One region of the Kosakonia calanthes genome, then DNA from elsewhere that is predicted to be linked to it. Evidence: predicted binding sites of a transcription regulator. Region 1 holds the regulator's gene; the other holds the start of a gene.
What was found. The regulator PurR, encoded in region 1, represses purine synthesis genes. The targets are predictions, from matches to a motif close to CANGCAAACGTTTGCNTG.
Positions count from the first base shown of each region.

Region 2: gcvT (glycine cleavage system aminomethyltransferase GcvT) is a predicted target of PurR. The motif match lies at 1,907-1,924, and genes of this name have one in related genera.

Region 1 covers NZ_CP151800.1:2,660,575-2,663,695, reverse strand. Annotated here, with positions in the region: gene punR (DNA-binding transcriptional activator PunR) at 1-697, shown strand, start outside; gene purR (HTH-type transcriptional repressor PurR) at 717-1,742, opposite strand; gene AAEY27_RS12455 (YnhF family membrane protein) at 2,040-2,129, shown strand; gene AAEY27_RS12450 (MFS transporter) at 2,304-3,121, shown strand, end outside.
Region 2 covers NZ_CP151800.1:882,031-885,151, reverse strand. Annotated here, with positions in the region: gene gcvP (aminomethyl-transferring glycine dehydrogenase) at 1-99, opposite strand, end outside; gene gcvH (glycine cleavage system protein GcvH) at 311-700, opposite strand; gene gcvT (glycine cleavage system aminomethyltransferase GcvT) at 724-1,818, opposite strand; gene ubiI (FAD-dependent 2-octaprenylphenol hydroxylase) at 2,240-3,121, opposite strand, start outside.

The DNA of each region.
Region 1 (3,121 bases):
TATCAAAAAAATGCAGGTCACCCGCCAGCAGTGCCAGCAAATCGCCAATGGCTGGCGCGGGCAACTGGCGATCGCGGTGGACAATATCGTTAAACCTTCGCGCACGCGGCAGCTAATCGTTGATTTTTATCGCCATTTCAGTGATGTCGAATTACTGGTTTATCAGGAGGTGTTTAATGGCGTCTGGGATGCGCTTTCTGACGGACGCGTTGAGTTGGCGATTGGCGCAACGCAGGCCATTCCGGTCGGTGGACGTTATGCGTTTCGCGATATGGGCATGCTTAGCTGGAAATGCGTGGTTTCCAGTCAACATCCTTTGGCTGCAATGCCCGGCCCGCTAAGTGATGAGACGTTGCGCAACTGGCCTTCGCTGATTCAGGAAGATACGTCGCGTTCATTACCGAAACGCATTACCTGGCTGCTGGATAACCAAAAACGCGTGATTGTCCCGGATTGGGAATCGTCGGAAGCCTGTCTCTCGGCGGGGCTGTGTGTGGGCATGGTGCCGGCGCATTTTGCCAGACCGTGGTTGGATAGCGGAGCCTGGGTGGCGCTCGAACTGGAAAACCCGTTTCCGGATGCGGCTTGCTGCCTGACATGGCAACAAAACGAGGCATCGCCCGCCTTAAATTGGCTGCTGGAGTACCTGGGAGATAGCGAAACGCTGAACAGTGAATGGTTGCGGGAGCCGGAGTAACGGCCCCCGCGAAAGAAGATTAACGGCGGTAGTCGCGGAACGGGCCATCGGCCACCGAGCGGCGCTCTACCAGGCGCGGATGCACCTCAATCGATTGCGACTCTTCACGTTTGTTGACGATGCGGTCAAGCAACATGGTAAAGGCGGTTTCACCCAATGAATCTTTCGGCTGATGAATCGTCGTCAACGCTGGCGTGAAGAAGCGAGAGTTGCGCACATTGTCATAACCGATAACCGAAATATCCTGCGGTACGCGTAAACCCATCTCATCAGCGGCGCACAGTGCGCCCATCGCCATAATATCACCGCCGCAAAAAACGGCGGTAGGGCGGTGCGACTGGCCGAGGATCTGCTGCATGGCGCGGTAACCAGATTCCGGTTCGAAGTCGCCCTGCACAATCCAGTTTTCCGGGACGGAAATCATGGCTTCTTCCATCGATTTCATAAAGCCCGCCAGACGGCCTGCGCCGGTATTACGCTCCAGCGGGCCGGGGATCACGCCGATATCGCGATGCCCGCGTTCAATAAGATAGCGGCCTGCCATATAACCGCCTTCGAAGGCGTTATCAATGACAGAATCGGTAAAATCGGCTTTTGCTTCGCCCCAGTCCATCACCACCATCGGAATGTGGCGATACTCTTCCAGCATGCTTAAAACAGATTCGGGATATTCAGAGCACATAACCAACAGGCCGTCGACGCGTTTTTGCGCCATCATCGACAAATAAGCGCGCTGTTTTTCGTGGCTATTCCATGCGTTACCCAGAATCAGGGTGTAGCCTTTCTGGAAACATTTCTTTTCGACAGCTTCGATGATTTCGGCAAAATAGGCCGCTTCGCTGCTGGTGGCCAATAAACCGATAGATTTTGTGTGATTGACTTTCAAACTGCGCGCCACGGCGCTCGGCGAATAGTGCAGTTCTTTGATCGCGGCCCACACGGCGTTGCGCGTCTCTTCGGCGACGAAGCGTGTTTTGTTAATTACATGTGATACGGTTGTAGTGGAAACGTTTGCTCGTTTCGCGACGTCTTTAATCGTTGCCATCAGATATTACTCCAGACCATATCGTAAGCTCCTGATAATACTTAAGGTAAACGTTTGCCTTTAAACACCCTGAACTCAGCAAAAAGAGTGCGGTACGCCGGGAAAACGACACTGGACGTCAGGAGGGGAGTCAATGGCCGGTACGCTTATAAATTTAGCGTCGAATTTTGTCTTATCTTGAGCAAAAGGGGAAGAGTTAAAACGATTCTCCCTCTAATTCCCGCAAGATTTTTAGGATAATTTGTGCAAAAATGCGCTATCTCACTTTTTGTGGGGAAATTAAAAGGAGAGAAATTGATGAGCACCGATCTTAAGTATTCATTATTCACCACCGTCATCGTTCTGGGTCTGATTGTTTTCGGCGCGCTGACCGCAGCACTGCATTGATCTATCGCGAGGGAGAGCTTTCTCCCTCGGTTTTCCTGCCTTATCTCCTGCATTTGTATCTGTTGCGCAATAATCTTTTGTCATTCAGCTAACTTCTAATTTATGTGACAGCTGTCATACTTTTGTCTTCAACGACAGAGTCGAGCGTCGGCATGTCATTTTCGGAGCCAAAATATGAAAATTAATTTCCCTTTGCTGTCCCTGGCTATCGGTGCCTTCGGTATCGGTACTACGGAGTTTTCCCCAATGGGATTACTGCCGGTGATTGCCCGCGGCGTTGACGTTTCCATTCCGGCGGCAGGGATGTTGATTAGCGCATACGCTATCGGCGTGATGGTCGGCGCCCCCCTGATGACGCTGCTGCTGTCGCATCGCGGTCGTCGTAACGCGCTGATCTTTTTGATGTCTATTTTTACCTTGGGTAACGTGTTGTCGGCCATTGCGCCAGACTACTCCACATTAATGCTCGCCCGCATCGTTACCAGCCTGAACCACGGCGCATTCTTCGGCCTCGGTTCGGTGGTGGCCGCAAGCGTGGTTGCGAAAGAAAAACAGGCCAGCGCAGTCGCCACCATGTTTATGGGGCTGACCATCGCTAATATCGGCGGCGTGCCTGCCGCTACCTGGCTGGGTGAAACCATCGGCTGGCGCATGTCATTTATGGCCACTGCCGGACTGGGCGTGATTGCTATGTTGAGCCTGTTCTTCTCTCTGCCAAAAGGCGGCGCGGGTGCGCGTCCGGATGTCCGCAAAGAGCTGTCAGTACTGATGCGTCCGCAGGTTCTCTCTGCGTTACTGACCACCGTGCTGGGTGCTGGAGCCATGTTTACGCTCTATACCTATATCTCTCCGGTACTGCATACCATTACTCATGCTACGCCGGTATTTGTTACCGCCATGCTGGTACTGATTGGTGTGGGCTTCTCGATTGGTAACTATCTCGGTGGGAAACTGGCGGACCGCTCTGTTACCGGCACGCTGAAAGGCTTCCT
Region 2 (3,121 bases), 1.8 Mb from region 1:
CACGGTGTTCAGCATCTCCTGCTGTTGCGATGCGTCCGGGCCGATATGCCTGCCGATAAATGCGGCGTGGTTTTCAAGCTGACTTAACGTCTGAGTCATGAGCGAGGATTCCTGAAACGTGCAGTGATATATAAAGCGAAAAGCTGGCTTTGGTTGTGTGCCCGATTGCCGGATGGCGCTAATACTTATCCGACTTACAAACCGGGCCGACGTCATGCTGTAGACCGGATAAACGCAGCCCCACCCGACCTACAAATCAAGCCTACGTCAACCTGTAGGCCGGATAAACGCAGTGCCATCCGGCACAACGTTATTCGTCTTCTAACAGCGCGGAATAACCTGTCGCATCCAACAGGGCGGCAACTTCCGCTTCGTCGCTGGCTTTGATTTTAAAGATCCAACCTTCGCCATACGGCTCGCTGTTTACCAGCTCCGGCGAGTCATTCAGGCTTTCGTTAACTGCGACGACTTCGCCGCTGATCGGTGCGTAGATATCCGAGGCCGCTTTTACGGATTCGGCAACGGCGCAATCATCGCCTGCGCTTACGGTCGCACCGACTTCCGGCAGGTCAACAAACACCATATCGCCCAGCAGTTCCTGCGCGTGTTCAGTGATGCCAACGGTATAGCTGCCGTCTGCTTCTTTGCGCAGCCACTCGTGTTCTTTACTGTATTTCAGATCGCCTGGTACATTGCTCATCGTATTCTCTCCAAAACAATAGGTTACGCGACGGCTTTGCCGGCACGCACAAAAACAGGTTTAGTGACTTTCACTGGCATTTCGCGGTTACGGATCTGCACAATGGCCGTTTCGCCGATACCCGCCGGCACACGCGCCAGCGCAATACTGTAGCCAAGCGTCGGCGAGAATGTTCCGCTGGTGATCACGCCTTTTTGCACAGTGCCTTGCGCGTCGGTGAACTGCACCGACAGCTCATTGCGCAGCACGCCTTTGTCGGTCATCACCAGACCCACCAGTTGCTCGGGGCCTTTTTCGCGCTGTTGTTCCAGGGCTTCACGACCGATGAATTCACGATCCTGCGGCTCCCAGGCGATAGTCCAGCCCATATTGGCCGCCAGCGGGGAAATACCTTCATCCATCTCCTGGCCGTACAGGTTCATGCCCGCTTCCAGACGCAGCGTATCGCGCGCGCCCAGACCGCAAGGTTTTACACCTGCGTTCAGCAGTTCCTGCCAGAAGCCGGCCGCTTTTTCATTCGGCAGCGCAATTTCATATCCGGCTTCGCCGGTATAACCGGTAGTGGCAATAAACAGATCGCCGGCTTCGACACCAAAGAAGGGTTTCATGCCCGCAACAGCATTGCGTTGTTCATCGCTAAACAGGCGCGCGGCTTTCTCTTGCGCATGCGGGCCTTGCACCGCAATCAGCGACAAATCATCACGCACGGTGATGTCGATGGAGAAAGGTTCAGCGTGTTGGGAAATCCAGGAGAGGTCTTTTTCGCGGGTGGCGGAGTTAACAACGAGGCGGAAGAAATCTTCAGTGAAGTAGTAGACGATCAGGTCATCAATCACGCCGCCGGAGGCATTTAACATGCCGGTATAAAGCGCTTTACCCGGTTTGGTCAGTTTCGCGACGTCATTTGCCAGTAAATAACGCAGAAACTCGCGGGTGCGGCTGCCTTTGAGGTCAACGATGGTCATGTGCGACACATCAAACATTCCGGCATCGGTTCGCACCGCGTGGTGCTCATCGATTTGCGAGCCGTAATGCAGCGGCATCATCCAGCCATGGAAATCCACCATGCGGGCACCGCTTGACGTGTGTTGTTCAAATAAAGGGGTCTGCTGAGCCATCTTTTCCTCGTCGAATAAGCTGAGCTATCACGTGTTTTGCAGCGCCAGGTGCGCCCAAAAAACCAGTGCCGACGCCTTTTCAGACGTCGACGCAAACGTTCTCTTTCGTCTGAACTTATCACCGAAAGCGGCAGTAAACCATAAGAGAAAATGGGTCATCACATTAGCTTATGACCATTCAAGCCAAAGATAACCACAGAGTAAAATTCTGGGTGAATGCCATTTAAGAACAATAAGCCGTCAGTAATGTACGCTCATTACGATGAGAATCAGGATTTCACACCATTTAAGAGTGGAAATTTCCACTATAAGAAAAACGCGACATGAGAAAATCTAATCCGAAAAATAGCGTGAAATTAGATTATTTCAAATGAGGAGGAAGGAGCCCTTCCCGAGGACGGGAAGGGAAAGTGTGACGCAGTTAACGTAACCACTCAGGCAAGTCATTAAGACCCAGCGCCTGACGTAATAACTGGGTTTTAACACCGGGAAGGGTATCGGCCAGTTTCAGGCCGATATCACGCAGCAGCTTTTTCGCCGGGTGGGTGCCGGCAAAGAGTTCGCGAAAACCTTGCATGCTCGCCAGCATTACCGCCGCGCTGTGTTTGCGGCTACGCTCGTAGCGGCGCAAGTAAAGATGCTGGCCAATGTCTTTGCCTTCACGGCTTAAACGGCGCAGTTCGGTAATCAGTTCCGCCACATCCATAAAACCGAGGTTCACCCCCTGCCCTGCTAATGGATGAATGGTGTGTGCGGCGTCGCCCACCAGCGCCAGACGATGTCCGGCGAACTGGCGCGCATAGCGCCCGGTTAACGGGTAAACCTGACGTTCGCTCTGCACCTCGCACAGACCAAGACGGTTATCAAAAGCAACGCACAGCGCCTGATTGAACTCGTCATCGCTTGCCTGTTGCATCGCTTTCGCTTGCTCCGGCGGCAGCGACCAGACGATGGAGCACAAATGCGGATCGCTGAGCGGCAGAAAAGCCAGAATGCCGTCGTTATGGAACACCTGGCGCGCCACGGCCTGATGGGGTTCTTCGGTGCGGATCGTCGCCACCAGCGCGTAGTGGTGATAATCCCAGAAGGTCAGCGGAATATCCGCTTTGTTACGCAGCCAGGAGTTTGCGCCATCTGCGCCCACCACCAGCCGGGCGGTTAACATGGTGCCATCTTTCAGGGTCAGAAACGCGTCGTTCTCACCCCATGCCACCTGCTGAAGTTCCGCCGGGGCGATGAGCGTGACATCCTTGCACTGCTGGGCTTTTTCCCACAGCGCCTGGTGAATCAACGCATTTTCAAT